2 linked regions of the Halorhodospira halochloris genome follow. The protein of the gene in region 2 interacts with the protein of the main gene of each other region in a pairwise test. Links are inferred from orthologs where the notes say so. Each region holds a gene or a part of one and is shown on either strand. Other genes may lie near its edges.

The links.
Region 1: the proteins of HH1059_RS09100 (region 2) and ftsB interact in binary tests that used the Escherichia coli proteins (3 or more experiments, as listed by UniProt). The link is inferred for Halorhodospira halochloris from one-to-one orthologs.

Annotation. Positions count from the first base shown.
Region 1 is NZ_AP017372.2:825,335-832,161, reverse strand. Bases 3,929-6,757 are described here. They hold ftsB (cell division protein FtsB), read right to left. Parts: upstream 5,567-6,757; coding sequence 5,291-5,566; downstream 3,929-5,290. Other genes in these bases: eno (phosphopyruvate hydratase), read right to left, coding at 5,592-6,757; ispD (2-C-methyl-D-erythritol 4-phosphate cytidylyltransferase), read right to left, coding at 4,582-5,289; ispF (2-C-methyl-D-erythritol 2,4-cyclodiphosphate synthase), read right to left, coding at 4,088-4,588; truD (tRNA pseudouridine(13) synthase TruD), read right to left, coding at 3,929-4,091. In the rest of the region: HH1059_RS03975 (glutamate synthase subunit beta), read left to right, coding at 1-409; HH1059_RS03970 (protein-L-isoaspartate(D-aspartate) O-methyltransferase), read right to left, coding at 829-1,500; 5'/3'-nucleotidase SurE, read right to left, coding at 1,497-2,252; HH1059_RS03960 (Smr/MutS family protein), read left to right, coding at 2,495-3,061; more of truD, read right to left, coding at 3,081-3,928; more of eno, read right to left, coding at 6,758-6,827. UniProt on the Escherichia coli protein: Essential cell division protein. May link together the upstream cell division proteins, which are predominantly cytoplasmic, with the downstream cell division proteins, which are predominantly periplasmic.
Region 2 is NZ_AP017372.2:1,984,077-1,993,624, reverse strand. The notes cover bases 140-3,139. They hold HH1059_RS09100 (cell division protein FtsQ/DivIB), read left to right. Parts: upstream 140-1,216; coding sequence 1,217-2,062; downstream 2,063-3,139. Other genes in these bases: ftsA (cell division protein FtsA), read left to right, coding at 2,077-3,139; HH1059_RS09105 (D-alanine--D-alanine ligase), read left to right, coding at 309-1,220; murB (UDP-N-acetylmuramate dehydrogenase), read left to right, coding at 140-309. In the rest of the region: more of murB, read left to right, coding at 1-139; more of ftsA, read left to right, coding at 3,140-3,315; cell division protein FtsZ, read left to right, coding at 3,388-4,542; lpxC (UDP-3-O-acyl-N-acetylglucosamine deacetylase), read left to right, coding at 4,716-5,618; HH1059_RS09080 (phosphoglycolate phosphatase), read left to right, coding at 5,747-6,427; trpE (anthranilate synthase component I), read left to right, coding at 6,432-7,916; HH1059_RS09070 (anthranilate synthase component II), read left to right, coding at 7,913-8,497; trpD (anthranilate phosphoribosyltransferase), read left to right, coding at 8,500-9,522; indole-3-glycerol phosphate synthase TrpC, read left to right, coding at 9,519-9,548. UniProt on the Escherichia coli protein: Essential cell division protein. May link together the upstream cell division proteins, which are predominantly cytoplasmic, with the downstream cell division proteins, which are predominantly periplasmic. May control correct divisome assembly.

The sequences.
Region 1 (6,827 bases), 1.2 Mb from region 2 along the record:
GACCAAGGAGTTTGTTGGTGACGAGAGTGGTAATGTGCGGGCCATCCGCTATGCCAAGGTTGAGTGGCACAAGGATGAACAAGGCAACTGGCAAATGAGCGAAGTACCAGGAACTGAAGCCGAGATGCCGGCTGATCTTGTCTTCCTCGCTATGGGCTTTGTCCACCCCGTGCGAGCCGGCATGCTTGCCGAATTGGAGGAGAAGGCAGGTCTGCAGTTTGATGAGCGTGGCAACGTCAGTGGCGCGACTGAAGGCGAGGAGGCTTACAAGACCAATGTTGAAGGGGTCTTCGCCGCCGGCGATATGCGTCGCGGCCAATCGCTAGTCGTCTGGGCTATCCGCGAAGGTCGCCAATGCGCCCACGCCGTCGATAAGTGGTTGCAAGGGAAGACTAACCTGCCGCGTTAATTTTTGCTGTTTTAAGACCAGCGCGAGATGTAGCCACGCCCCGACCGCTGTGCCATACCAACCTGCTGTGGAGGACGCCGTGCATCCATCCCTGGAGGCTTCATGGCGCCATCCCTGGCGCCAAGACCTCCACAGCAGGATTGGACATGGCACAGCGGGTCGAGGGGGACCCACAGCCACAGCGTCCTCCTCTATGGCTGACCTAACATGGCGCTAATGGATTTGGTTCAGGCGGTACCTTGCTCTCTAAGGTGTATCTCTAAAAACTCCCAGGGGCCATTTAGTTGCCCCGGTATGGAGGTCTTGGCGCCAAGGATGGCGCCATGAAGCCTCCAGGGATGGATTTACGGCGTCCTCCATACCGGGGCAACTAAATGGCCCCTGGGAGTTTGCGGAGGTTCTTTAAAGAGACAGCAAATCTACCCGCGCCCATGCACCATCGGCACAAAGGTCACCCCGGCAGCACGGTGTTGTTCTATCCCCTCGGCGGTCTTATCGATAACCAACAACTCCTGGTAACCAGCGCCGCCAATAGGTGCAACCATTCGCCCACCTACAGCTAACTGATCGAGTAACGGCTCAGGGATAGAATGGGGTGCGGCAGTTAAGATGATGCCGTCGTAGGGGGAGTATTCTGGCCAGCCCTGATAGCCATCGCCATGGCGTATATGCACATTGTACAGACGGGCCTGGCGTAAACGCTGGCGCGCCTGCGGAACCAGGGCTCCAATACGCTCTACGGTATAGACTTGCGGCACCAAATGGGCGAGTATCGCAGCTTGATAACCTGACCCAGTACCGATCTCAAGCACCCTTTCTGGCACTCCTGGCTCGAGCAGCAACTCGCTCATGCGCGCCACCACCCAGGGCTGCGATATGGTCTGGCCATGCCCTATCGGCAAAGGGGTGTTATCGTACGCCCTACTCTGCAACGCCTCATCGATGAAAAGATGGCGCGGCACCTCGCGTAGCGCATCAAGTACACGCGCATCATTGACCCCTTGCGCAGCAATAGCCTCAACCAAACGCTCACGGGTCCGCCGTGAGGTCATGCCAACACCCTCTGAACCACCCCGAGCGCGTCCGATCATACTTTTATCCCCGCTAGCCATCCGCTGACCTGCTCCAGGGCCGAGTAACGGGTGAGATCTACTTGTATCGGGGTTACCGATACATAGCCGTTACGCACAGCGTAAAAGTCTGTCCCGGGACCGGAATCCTGCTCTGAGCCGGGCGGTCCTATCCAGTATATCGGCCTACCGCGCGGATCATGCTCTTTGATAACCGCCTCGGCCCGGTGACGGGAGCCGAGACGAGTAGCGTGCAGTCCCTGAATCTCATCCCAGGGCAGGTCAGGCACATTGACATTGAGGATAGTATCAACCGGCAATGGATCATCCTGAATCTGCTCAAGTAACTTTAGCGCTACTCGCGCTGCAGAATCAAAATAGATAGGCCGCGGGCCTCCGGCAAGCGAGATCGCCACAGCCGGCAGGCCAAGATAACGGCCCTCCATGGCAGCGGCGACTGTGCCACTATAGAGCACATCATCGCCAAGGTTGGCCCCAGCGTTGATGCCCGAAAAGACCATATCCGGATCCTGCTCCAAGAACCCCGTCAGTGCTACGTGGACACAATCTGTCGGCGTTCCCTGTACCCGATAGCGATCTGCCTCAACCTGGCTGACCCGAATCGGATCCTCCAGGGTTAAAGAGTTACTGGCTCCACTGCGATCCCGTTCAGGGGCAATTACAGTAACCCGCGCCACGCTGCCAAGCCGAGCAGCAAGCGCAAGTATGCCCTCAGCCTGATAACCGTCATCATTGCTTATCAATATATACATAGCTCTGCTAGGCGCTTCTTGAAACAACCGCTGTGAGCCCCGCCACTCCTACTCTAGAGCCATCTCCAGCAACTCTTAACCGGATGCTTTCCAGCCGCCCCCCAGAGCACCATGACTCCCCGGCGGCAATTCTACGAAGCTCAACAAATTGTTAGAGGCGCCCTCTTGTCTCCTGTAAATTCTCGCTTGTTCGCTGCTAGTATACTGGTTGTTCCCGCGGTCATGCAGCGCAGATGTTAGCCATGGACGATTCGCAGCAAGCCGAAGACCCCGAGTTGCCAGATGACGACGAACAGATGGACCTGTTCCGGCAGGCAGTCGCTGACGCCCGCCCGCTCCATAGCGATCTAGCAGACACTCGGAAACGCCCTCCGGCCCCGCGCCCATTACAGCTAGAGGCCGACGAACAGCAAGTGATTGATGAGTTACTCAATTCACCTACCGATTGGGCCGGTATTGAGGTCGGCGACGAGATAAGCTATTGCCGCCCCGGAGTTCAACGGCGGGTAATGCAAAGGCTACGCCGCGGCCAGTTCAAGCCGAAGGCACACTTGGACCTGCACGGCAGCACTTTGAGAAATGCCAGCTCAGAACTGAAATCTTTCCTGAACTCCTGCAAACAACGCGACATCAGCTGCGTCAGGATCGTCCACGGTAAAGGCCGCGGCTCTCGCCACGGGGTGCCGGTACTCAAGGCCGCAGTAGATAGGTGGCTGCGTCAACGTGATGATATCCTGGCGTTCTCCTCGGCGCCCTCTTTTGATGGCGGCACAGGTGCAGTATATGTGCTGCTCAGAAAGCAGCCCTAGGGCCATTGCGCTTAGCTAGTCAGGTCCGGGTGCGGACAATTTCTCGGACCAAAATGCTAGCATAAGATCCGGCAGGCAACTGGAAAGATACCTCTAGCCTGTCTGGAGTTCGCCATTGCCACCTCAAATTGCGCGGCATTACCCTTAAGGCGCGACGTTGCGCCTTTAGCCCTTGGCGCTCCAGGGCCGCTATGAGCTCCGCTGCTGGCGCTAGCACTCGTTCCTCCAACTGCCCCACAACACCCTCAGGGGCATCTCTGTGCTGTCCTGGCAGGGGCCCGGTGGGATGCACCAACCCGTGCCGCGCCCGACTGGCAAGGTATTTATCCGCTTCAACGACAGCAAAATGGCTATGGCTAGCGTCAAGCATCGCCCGCTCACCAGACAACACCCTATCCCAGCTGCCCTCCCCGACCCGTTCGGCCAAGACCCTATTGAACAATTCAGCTCGTGCCGCAGAGAGCAGAGTACTGCGCATTGACCTGTTACGTACCCTCTTCTCGCCCAACAACCAAGCACAGGCCTGCTCAAAATTATCGCCATCGCGGCCAAAACGCTGCTCGCCAAAGTAGTTAGGCATACCATGGTGGGCCAAGGTCACCAGACGCTTGTCAATTTCACCGCGAGGGGCTTCCACACTGCGCAAAGTGATGACAAATTTGTTGGCTCGCAATGAGCCTATCCGTAATTTTCGATCATTACGAGTAGCAGCGATGACCTCCACCCCCTCGGCGATCTGGCCCGGCTCGACTGACCGCTTATCCCCCGGGGCATGAAGGCTAAACCATTGCGTAGTCTCGGCATGGCGATCCTTGCGGCCAGCGTAGGAGACAGCAGAACGCGCGAGGCCAAAATGCCTAGCCAGCAAGCCAGCAACCGCCTCTGTGGTCCAGCCACGCTTGCGCAGCTGCAGCAGGTGATGCTCGCCGTCGCCTGAGGGGGTGAACCCCAGGACCTCGGTGACGATGAAATCTTCCGGATAGGTGCGGGCTGTTGCCGTACCAGGCAGAGGAGGATACGCCGGTATCACCGCTGAGCCTTGATAGCTGGCTCCATCAGGATCACAGCCAGAGCGGCTATACCCTCACCGCGACCGGTAAAACCCAGCCTCTCACTGGTAGTTGCCTTGATATTGACCACCTCGGCAGGTAACTCCAGGGTTTTAGCAGTCCTCTGGCGCATCTCGCTAATGTAGCAGGCCAATTTTGGTGCTTGGGCGATAACAGTTGCATCAACATTGACCGGCTGCCAACCGGCTTCCCGCGCTGTCATCACGGTACTGGCTAGTAGCTCACTGCTATCGGCACCCTTCCAGCGCGGATCATCATCAGGAAAGTGATGCCCTATATCACCTAAGCCCACCGCACCCAAGAGGGCATCGGTAACCGCATGCAGCAGAACATCACCATCGGAGTGGGCCTCTAGAGAGCGCTCATAGGGGATCCATACCCCACCCAGGGTAAACCCCTCGCCAGCGGCGCTAAAGCTGTGGACATCAAATCCTTGACCAATTCGCATATCTATAATTCTTCCCCGTGGGAATCGCGCCGCGATTTAAGTATCGCTGCAGCGAGATCGAAATCCTCCGGTTGGGTTATCTTGAGGTTGGCAGGATCCCCAGGAACCAACAGAGGCTTACCTCCCAGGCGTTCAACTGCCTGCGCTTCATCAGTGACGCGTACACCAGCACTACGGGCATCACCAAGGCCCTCACGCAGCAAAACCACAGGGAACAGCTGCGGAGTCTGGGCCTGCCATAGGGAGTCTCGCGGTACAGTCGCCGCAACCTGCGACCCTTCACTGCGCTTGAGTGTATCTGCCACCGGTTTGGCTAACAGAGCGCCATGGTCATTACTGGTGCCCAAGCTGATCAGCCGGTCGAGCTCTTCTTCACTCAGACACGGCCTGACTGCATCATGCACCAGCGCCCAGTCATCATCTCCACCTAGCTCGACCACATGATCTAGGGCAGCCAGTACTGAATCCTGCCTTTCTGCTCCCCCGTCAACGCGCTTTACGGGCTTTGTAGTGGCGAAATCAAGCCTATCCCAATAAGGGTCGTGCGCAGCTACAGCAACCACCGCTCCCGCAACCCTGCTGTGGCCTAATAGCCGTTCGATAACCCACTCAATCACAGGCCTACCTAGCAGTTCTCGATACTGCTTAGGTTGACCGCCGCCCATACGCCGCCCCACACCGGCTGCCGGAATAACCGCCCACAATCTCAAGTCAATCTTCCTCGATCACCTGATAAAAAGTTTCATCCTCACGGATCATGCCAAGCTGGTAACGGGCGCGCTCCTCCAAGGCATCAAGACCCTCTTTCAGATCTTCTACCTCCGCGGCCAAGGCGTCGTTGCGTGCCTGAGCTCGCTCATTTGCCTGACGTTGCTCATCCAGGCTACTATGCAATTCGATTAGGGTTGGCACGCTCCCCGGACCGAACCATAGCTGAAATTGCAGCAATGCTAACAACAACGCCAGAGCGCCTATAACCCAGCGCAACACATCCTCCCCGCCGAAGCTAACTTTAGCCGCGCGGCTTTAACGCCTCACGACCAAGGTAGCAGGCATCGCACGCAAGCTCTTCCTCTATGCGCAGCAATTGATTGTACTTTGCCACCCTGTCGGAGCGGCTCAATGAACCGGTTTTAATCTGCGTAGCACGGGTAGCTACCGCCAGATCGGCAATAGTAACATCCTCGGTTTCGCCTGAACGGTGAGAAACAACAGAGGTATAGCCGGCGTTATCCGCAATGCGGATCGCTTCAAGGGTTTCGGTTACGGTGCCAATCTGATTGAGCTTGATGAGGATCGAATTGGCTATACCTAAATCTATCCCTTTCTGCAGAATCTTTGGATTAGTAACAAACAGATCGTCACCAACCAATTGAACCTTATTGCCGAGACGCTCAGTAAGCAACTTCCAACCGTCCCAGTCAGACTCATCCATGCCGTCCTCGATCGATACTATGGGGAATCTGTCGACTAAATCAGCCAGATAGTCGGCAAACCCAGCTGCATCGAAATCACGCTGCTCGGAGGCAAGGCGATAGACGCCGCTATCATAGATCTCAGAGCTTGCAACATCTAACGCCAACACCACATCATCGCCGGCGCGATACCCAGCTCGGTCGATCGCCTCCATTACCACTTCTAGCGCCGCCTGATTAGAATCGAGATTGGGGGCAAAGCCGCCTTCATCACCCACACTAGTAGCCAGGCCACGATCACCGAGAACCTTCTTCAAGGCATGGAAAATCTCTGCGCCACAGCGCAGGGCCTCACTGAAGCGCTCAAAGCCGAGCGGCATGATCATGAATTCTTGGATATCGACATTATTGTCGGCGTGCTCACCGCCGTTGAGGATGTTCATCATAGGGGCGGGTAATTTGGGCTCGACACCTTGCTCATGCAGATGGCGAAACAGTAAAATCCCGCGACTATTTGCAGCAGCTCGGGCAACTGCCATAGATGCTGCAAGGATGGCGTTAGCCCCCAAATTGCTCTTGTTAGGGGTGCCATCAAGCTCAATCATAAGCTGGTCAAGACCCTGCTGATCATTGGCGTCATGACCCCGTAACGCTTTGTTTATGCTGGTAGTTACATGATCAGCAGCACGGCCGACCCCCTTGCCGGCATAGCGCCCCTCACCATCACGCAGCTCCACCGCCTCACGGCTACCGGTCGAAGCACCAGAGGGAACCGCGGCACGGCCAAAACTGCCATCATCAAGATAGGCATCCGCTTCAACTGTCGGATTGCC
Region 2 (9,548 bases):
CTGGCTAGCCGCATTAAAGAGATCATGCGTCGGCGCAAATTGACTCAACCGCTCGGTGAGCCAACTGCGGGATCGGTCTTCCGTAACCCGCCGGGAGACTCCGCCGGGCGCTTGATTGAAGCGGCGGGCTGTAAGGGGGCCAGCGTTGGCAGGGCAAGGGTCTCTGAGCGCCACGCTAACTTCATAGTTAACGAAGGCGGCAAAGCAGCGGATATCGAGGCGCTAATGGCTTGGGTCCGAGACAAGGTGGCGAGCGAGTTTGGCGTCTACCTTGAGCCCGAGGTGCATGTCGTCGGGGAGGCAACCTGATGAGCGGATTGAAGCTGCCATGCCCGGCGGATGTCGGCCCTGTAGCTGTGTTGATGGGTGGTGATTCCGCCGAACGGGAGATATCACTGCAAAGTGGTAAAGCAGTTCTCGCGGCGTTGCAGCGCCAGGGGTTTGCTGCCCAAGGCTTTGATCCGCGCGATGAGCAGATAGAAGCACTGCGCGATTACTCGTGCGCCTTCATAGTGTTGCATGGCCGGGGTGGAGAAGACGGTGTCATCCAGGGAGCCCTAGAGAGCCTTGGTGTGCCGTACACCGGCAGCGGTCTGCTCGGTTCTGCTTTGGCTATGGATAAATGGCGCTGCAAGCGGTTATGGCAGGGCTGCGCTCTGCCCAGCCCTGCGGGGCAGCTTATGGCAAGTGCTGATCAGCCTTGTCACATAGACTTGCCGGTAATAGTAAAGCCAGCCCATGAGGGGTCGAGCATCGGCATGACCAAGGTTGTCGATATCAATCAGCTCGCTCCGGCGTGGCATGAGGCGGCTAAGTACGATCAGCAGGTCCTTGTCGAGCAGTGGATCAATGGTACTGAATACACCGTCGCCCTACTCGGCGATAGGGCGCTGCCGTCGATCAGGCTGGAGACTTCACATGAGTTCTTCGATTTTACCGCCAAATACGAAGATCCAACCACCGGCCACTTTTGTCCCAGTGGGCTAGATGAAGAGGCCGAGCATGAGTTGGGCGAGATGTGCCAGAAAGCATTTGCAGCACTCGGTTGTAATGGCTGGGGTAGGGTCGACGTCTTGCGTGATGATGACGGTAAGTGGTGGTTGCTTGAGGTTAATACCATTCCAGGAATGACCGATCACTCTCTAGTTCCGATTGCTGCCGCTCAGGCGGGTATCGGTTTTGATGAGTTGGTGGTGGCCATCCTCGGGGAGGCCTTATGAGTTCAGGTGCTGATTGGACGGATTTGCTCGGTAAACAGAAGCAGCAGCGTAAGTCCCACTCTCGGGGGCAGTCGCGCAAGCGTGTACCTGCTGGTCAGTCGGCAGAGCGAGAGGGCGGTCCGGCAGGATTTTTTGGCGTTGGCAGTGGTTGGTTGGGGCCCATATTTTTGGCTGTCTTGCTGATTGCTGGTGTATATGCGGTGGCCTGGATGATTAACGAGGGCAGAATTTTACCGCTGGAGAGGGTCGCTATGGCCGAAGCCCCGGAGAAGGTTACTGGCGAGCAGTTGCGTGGCTCACTGGCGGGCCGCTTGCATCCAAGTCTGCTGGGTGTCGACACGGTAGCTATTCGTGACTCCCTGGAGCGTCTGCCCTGGGTTGAAGAGGCGCAGGTAAGGCGCGACTGGCCGGCCACCTTAAAGCTTCATATCCAAGAGCGCCAAGCCTTGGGTATTTGGAATGAGCAGGCTCTGCTCGATTACTCCGGCGCGGTTTTTAGTCCTGCTGAAGAGACCTATCCGGAGCAATTGCCACGCTTAACCGGTCCTGAGAGCAGGGCCCAGGATGTAGCCAGGAACTTCAAGGATATGCGGCCGCTGTTTGAAGAACATGGCATGGATCTGCAAGCGTTGAGCCTTTCTGCGCGAGGGGCGTGGGCGGCTCATCTCGATGACGGGGTTAAGGTTGCCCTGGGCAGGCAGGAGCCGATGCAAAGGGCGTCACGTTTTGTAGCCGTTGTGCCAGAGCTTCAGGCACGCAAAGACGGGCGCATGAAGCGGGTGGACTTGCGCTATCCCAATGGTTTTGCGGTGGCCTGGGCCGCTGCGGAAGAATCAGACTGAGCTCGGAGCTAAACATGGTCAGGAAAACAGAAGACAACCTCCTGGTAGGGCTCGATATAGGCACTTCAAAAGTAGTAGCCATAGTCGGTGAGACAAAAGATGATGGCTCTATTGAGGTGATAGGCGTGGGGAGCCACCCATCGCATGGCCTGAAAAAGGGGGTAGTAGTAAATATAGACTCCACTGTGCAATCAATTCAGCGTGCAGTGGAAGAGGCAGAGCTGATGGCTGGGTGTGAGATCCATTCGGTCTTCGTGGGCATCTCCGGTAGCCATATTCGTAGCCTCAACTCGCACGGCATGGTGGCAATACGTGATAAGGAAGTTCGTCACGCTGATCTGGAGCGTGTTCTTGATGGCGCTAAGGCGGTGGCCATACCGGCAGATCAGCAGATTATCCACGTTATCCCGCAGGAATTTGTCATCGACAGTCAGGAGGGGATCCGTGAGCCGCTCGGTATGTCCGGTGTCCGCCTGGAGGCGCGCGTTCACATGGTTACTGGCGCGGTTTCAGCTGCTGAGAATATCACCAAGTGTGTGCATCGCTGTGCGCTGGAGGTGGACGACATAGTCTTGCAACAGTTAGCGGCTAGCCACGCGGTGCTAAGTGACGATGAGAAGGAGCTAGGTGTTTGCCTGGTAGATATCGGCGGCGGTACGACCGATATCGCTATCTTTACTGGCGGAGCTATCCGCCACACTGCGGTTATCCCTATAGCGGGCCATCAGGTTACCAACGACATAGCGGTGGCGCTGCGGACTCCTACCCATCATGCCGAGGATATCAAGGTCAAATACGCCTGCGCGCTGTCCCAGCTCGCCAACCCGGAAGAGAGCATCGAGGTGCCTTCCGTCGGCGATCGGCCACCGCGGCGTTTATCGCGGCAATCTTTGGCCTCGGTAGTAGAGCCGCGCTACGAAGAGCTGCTAGCCCTCGTGCAGGCGGAACTGCGCAAGAGCGGCTTCGAAGACCTGATCCCTGCGGGCATAGTGCTGACCGGTGGCAGTTCGAAAATGGAAGGGGTAAGCGATTTGGCCGAAGAGGTCTTCCATTTGCCGGTACGTATCGGCGTGCCCAAGCATGTAACCGGTCTCTCCGACGTGGTGCGCAACCCCGTTTACTCAACAGGAGTGGGGTTACTTGCGTTCGGGGCGCGTAATCGCGGGTCAGAGATATCCCAGCTATTTTCCAGCGAGGCAACAGGCAGTGCGTTATGGGGTCGGATGAAGAGCTGGTTTAAAGGCAATTTATAGCGGGCAGCCAAGAACAGACATATTGAAATTTGAAAAATTCTATATATACGTTAAGATTGAGGAGAAGCAACCATGTTTGAACTGATGGATACAGAGAATCAAAATGCGGTAATCAAGGTCATAGGCGTAGGTGGTGGCGGCGGCAACGCTGTTCAGCACATGGTCACGGCGGATATCAGTGGAGTCGATTTCATCTACGCCAATACCGATGCCCAAGCCCTTGCCAACACCTCGGCGGGTTCAACCGTGCAGCTCGGTTCGGGGATAACCAAGGGGTTAGGAGCAGGTGCCGATCCGCAGACTGGCCGAGATGCGGCAGAAGAGTCGCGTGGCCGTATCCAGGAGGTAATGCAAGGGGGTGATATGGTCTTTATTACCGCCGGAATGGGTGGCGGTACTGGCACAGGGGCCGCTCCGGTAGTGGCCGAAGTGGCTCGCGAAATGGGCGTTTTGGCAGTGGCTGTGGTGACCAAGCCGTTCCCCTTTGAGGGCGGTAAACGCATGAGCATTGCCGAGGAGGGCATCAAAGAGCTGGAGCAGAATGTCGACTCACTTATAACCATTCCGAATGAGCGCCTGCTGCCGGTATTGGGTAAAAATCTGACCCTGCTGGATGCCTTCAAGTCGGCCAATGATGTGCTACTTGGTGCGGTTAGGGGGATTGCTGAGCTAATAACCCGGCCCGGCCTCATTAATGTTGACTTCGCCGACGTGCGCACAGTAATGACCCAGATGGGTATGGCGGTAATGGGCAACGGTGTGGCCTCGGGTGAAGGCCGTGCACGAGAAGCGGCGGATCGGGCCATCGCTTGTCCGCTCTTGGAAGACTTCAACCTAGCCGGCGCCAACGGCATTCTGGTCAATGTAACCGGCGGCTATAACCTCTCGATCGGCGAATTTGATGAGGTCGGTAATGCCGTACGGGAATATGCTGCAGATGAGGCAACGGTTGTTGTCGGTGCTGTGATCGACCCCGAACTCGAAAACGAGCTGCGGGTAACGGTCGTCGCGACCGGCCTCGGCAGTGTGCCGCGGACGGTTGCCGAACCGGCGGCGAGGGATGCGTCCTCTACTCGTAAGCCGAGTGGTGAGGTTGATTACGCTCAGCTTGACCGCCCAACCGTCATAAGGCAGAAGGCTGCCAATGAAAAAGGAACCGACGCTGATCCCGAAAGCGATATGGAATATCTTGATATTCCAGCATTTTTGCGTCGCCAAGCGGATTGAGAGAAGAAAATTGTGCAATGCAGTATACATTTGAGGTAATTTTACACTAAAATTACAAAGCCTCTTGCCGATAAGCATAATGAGGCGGGTTCCGCCCGGTAAATCCGGACGGGGCTAGTTGCCCCGCTAGCGGCGGGGCTGATCTTGCAACATGAGCGGGGGGCCTAGCAGGCATGATGCGACAACGTACACTCAAAAACAGCATACGTGCGACCGGTGTGGGACTGCATACAGGTGAGAAAGTTTATCTCGTCCTGCGTCCGGCGCCGGCCAATACGGGCATAGTGTTTCGCCGCACCGACCTCGACTTTGAGGTGAGGGCGACTGCAGCAGCAGTGGGTGATACACGGTTGTCGACATGCCTGGTCCAGGACGGGGTAAGGATCGCCACCGTCGAGCACCTGCTCTCCGCACTCGCCGGCTTAGGCATCGATAACTGCTATGTCGATCTCTCCGCTGCGGAAGTGCCTATCATGGACGGCAGCGCGGCTCCTTTCGTCTTCCTGATCCGTTCAGCAGGGTTGAAGGAGCAGGATGCCCCTAAGCGTTTCGTGCGCATCCTCGAGCCTGTGCAGGTGGTGGATGGCGATAAGTGGGTCGCCTTCGAGCCCTTTGAGGGCTTTAAGGTCAGTTTCACTATCGACTTCGACCACCCGGTCTTCCTCAGGGAGTTTGCTCGGGCGGTAGTCGATTTCTCTTCAACATCCTTCGTCAAAGAGGTTAGCAGGGCACGGACCTTTGGTTTCATGAAGGAGATCGAGGCACTGCGTGCCTCACGTCTGGCCCTGGGCGGTAGTCTTGATAACGCCATAGTGGTTGATGAATATCGAGTGCTCAACGAGGACGGTTTGCGCTATCGCGATGAATTCGTCAAGCACAAGATCCTCGATGCGATAGGCGACCTCTACCTCCTTGGCAGCAGCCTAATCGGTTCTTTCCACGGCCACAAATCCGGGCATGCTCTCAACAATCGCTTGCTGCGCAAGCTGCTGGAAAATCAGCACGCCTGGGAAGAGATCACCTTTGAGGATGTCTCAGAACTGCCAATAGCCTACGATAAGCCGCTCCTCGCCTGAGATGGGGCGGTGCAAGAGCTTTGCTAGCCGAGTATTTCCTGCCTATCCTGGTTAGCACTGCTCATGGAGCCTTGCGGTGCCCGGCGCGCAGCGGGTAAGCTGACGGCTTTTGAGTCAAGCAAGGATCCATGTTCAAAATCCAGCCTCAAGCGTTTCTATTCGACCTAGATGGGACGCTAGTAGATAGCGCCCCAGACTTGTGTTTTGCAGTCAATTCTATGCTCCGTGAGCGCGGCTCCGATCCTGTTGAGTTGGCTGCGCTGCGCAACTGGGTCGGCAATGGTGCTAGACGCCTGATAGCGCGTGCGCTGACCGCAACGATGGATGATGACCCCCCGGCCCAGGAGTGGGACTCTGCCCTGGAGCGCTTCTATGAGCTTTATGCTGAGCGTCTCTATGTTGATAGTCAGCCCTACCCAGGGGCCATAGAGGCGGTTCGGGCGTTACATGGCATGGGCGTGGCAGTAGCGGTGGTGACCAACAAGCCGTACCGTTTCGCCCAGCCTATCATTGAGCATATGGGCTTAGGCCAAGCGATCAAGGTAGTTGTCGGAGGTGATTGCGCCCCAGCCCGCAAGCCTGATCCGCAACCTCTCCATCTGGCTGCAAGCAGGTTAGGCGTAGACATCGACCAAACGGTTATGGTCGGTGATTCGGCCACTGATGTGGCTGCAGCACGCGCGGCGGGTGTGCCAGTGATTTGTGTTTCCTACGGCTATCGGCGCGGGATTGCAGTAGAGCAGCTCGGTGCGGATATGGTGCTGGATAACCTGCGCGAGTTGCCGGAACTGATGCGGGAGGCGGTCTGAGGAGATGAAAGAGAACGAATTTAATAGCCTGGCCGAGGCGGGCTACACTCGCATACCGCTGATTCGGGAAGTACTAGCTGATTTCGAGACGCCATTATCAACCTATTTGAAGCTGGCTAGCGGTCCGCGTTCATTCCTGCTCGAGTCTGTCGAGGGGGGAGAGAAATGGGGGCGCTATTCGATAATTGGCCTGCCTGCTCGTAACGAAGTTTGTGTCTATGGCCGCCAAATCGAGTTGCGCCGTGATGGTGAGCTTATTGAGCAAACCGAGGCAGCCGATCCGCTCGCCTGGATCGAGGAATTACAGTATCGGCATCGTGCCGCTCCGCCCTCCGGATTTCCGCAAATGCCCCGCTTCCTTGGCGGGTTGGTGGGTTACTTTGGTTACGATACGGTTCGCTATGTCGAGCCGCGGCTAGCCAACTCGCAGCCCCCTGATGAGCTGGGTCTACCGGATATATACCTGGTTGAGGCCGATGAGGTGGTCGTATTCGACAACCTTGCTGGACGCCTCTATCTGGTCGTACATTGCGATCCCCGCCAAGAGGCTGCGTACGAGTCAGCACTTGGGCGCCTTGAGGAGTTATCCCACCAGCTTGATAAGCCGCTCCCGCGCCAGCGCAAACAGGCTCAAGGCCATGGCGGCACGACACGCAGCGAAGCGCAGTCGAATTTTACTGAGCTCGGTTACGAACAGGCGGTCGAGAAGATTCGCGACTATATTGCCGCTGGTGATGTGATGCAGGTAGTGCCCTCGCAGCGTATCTCCAAACCCTTTCACGCCGAGCCGCTAGATCTTTACCGTGCCCTGCGCTGCACCAATCCATCGCCTTATATGTATTTTCTCGATTGCGGCAATTTTCAGATTGTCGGCTCATCCCCGGAGATATTAGTGCGCCTGGAAGAGGGTGAAGTCACGGTCCGGCCCATCGCCGGTACCCGCAAGCGGGGGGCGACCGAGCAGCGCGACCGTGAACTCGAGGAGGAACTGGTCTCCGACCCTAAAGAGATAGCCGAGCACGTAATGCTTATCGACCTAGGGCGTAATGATGTTGGCCGTGTTGCCGAAACCGGGACCGTACGCCTGACCGAACGGATGGTGGTGGAGCGTTACTCGCAGGTTATGCATATCGTATCCAATGTTGTCGGCCGGTTACGACCTGGGCTGGGGGCGATGGATGTCCTGCGCGCCACCTTCCCGGCTGGCACTGTCAGCGGGGCGCCCAAGATTCGGGCCATGGAGATCATCGACGAGGTCGAGCCGGCCAAGCGCGGGGTCTATGCTGGTGCAGTGGGTTATCTCTCCTGGTCGGGCAACATGGACACTGCAATTGCCATTCGTACTGCGCTAGTCAAGGATGAGCGCGTATATGTTCAGGCCGGCGGTGGGGTGGTAATCGACTCCCTCGCCGAACTCGAATGGAAGGAGACCCTGAACAAAGGTAGGGCGCTGATGCGGGCCGTTGAAATGGCCGAGGAAGGTCTATGATCCTGATGATAGACAATTACGACTCGTTCACCTGGAACTTGGTGCAGTATCTAGGTGAGTTAGGGGCACGGGTCGAGGTGGTGCGTAACGATGAAGTCAATGTTAGCGAGGTTCGTCGTCTGCGCCCGGAGCGCATAGTAATATCACCCGGGCCTTGCACCCCTAACGAGGCCGGCGTCTCGCTGGAGCTGGTTCACGAGATGGCCGCCGAGGTGCCGATCTTGGGGGTTTGTCTCGGCCATCAAACCATTGGCCAGGTCTTCGGCGGTAAGGTAGTGCGAGCCCGCCAGGTAATGCACGGCAAGACCTCACCGGTGCGTCACCGCGGTCAAGGAGTCTTTCGCGGGCTGCCTGAGCCATTGGAAGCGACACGCTACCACTCCTTGGTGGTGGAGCGTGATACGCTGCCGGAAGTACTAGAGGTGACGGCCTGGACCGAAGGCCCTCAAGGTTCGATAGACGAGATTATGGGCGTGCGCCATCGCGAGCTGCCGGTCGAAGGCGTGCAGTTCCATCCTGAGTCGATATTGACCGCTAATGGCCATGAGCTACTGGCCAACTTCCTCAACAAAGGGTTCTAGCTATGGACATGCAATCCGCTATTCGCCGCGTAACCGAAAGGCAGGATCTGAGCAGTGCCGAGATGACAGAGGTAATGGGCACTATCATGAGCGGCGGGGCAACGCCGGCACAGATCGGCGGCTTTCTCATCGGCTTGCGCATGAAGGGTGAGACCGTAGCCGAGATAGCTGCGGCGGCGGCGGTTATGCGCGAGCTTGCCGAGCGAGTAGAGGTTGGTTTAGAGGGCGTTCTCGATACATGCGGGACCGGCGGTGATGCTAGCGGTACCTTGAATGTGTCGACTGCCGCTGCCTTTGTCGCCGCGGCGGCGGGTGTGCCGGTTGCCAAGCACGGCAATCGTTCGGTCTCCGGGCGCAGCGGCAGCGCCGATGTTCTCGAGGCGGCCGGAGCCAGCCTGGATCTCGATTGTGCTGCCCTGTCACGCTGCATTGAGCAGGTCGGCGTGGCCTTTATGTTCGCCCCTCTCCACCACGGGGCGATGAAGCACGCTGTGGGGCCGCGCCGGGAGATGGGGGTCAGAACCCTGTTTAACGTCCTCGGGCCACTGACCAATCCGGCCGGTGCGCGGCGTCAGCTGCTCGGCGTCTATGCCCCGCAGTGGGTGCGACCGATTGCCGAAGTGCTGCGTGAGCTGGGCAGTGAAAGGGTCTTGGTGGTTCATGCAGAAGATGGCTTGGATGAGCTGAGCATAGCCTCGCCGAGTCTTGTTGCCGAGCTCGTCGACGGCGATATTCGTGAATATAAGATTACCCCGCAAGAGCTGGGGATACGTGAGGCTCCGCTCAGTGAAGTCCAGGTTGCCGGCGCCGAGGATAGTCTGCGGCTAATCACCTCCGCCTTCTCAGGTGAGAGTAGCGCGGCAGCTGAACTAATCGCCCTAAATTCAGGTGCAGCCATATATGCCGCCGGGGGAGTCGACAGTTTGCAGGCTGGGGTTGATCACGCCAAAGATCTGATGGGTTCTGGTGCGGCTGCCGCAAAACTGCACAGCTTTGTGGAAAAAACCCGGGAGTTGGCTGGATGAGTGATGAGTTGTCGGCAACGCCGGAT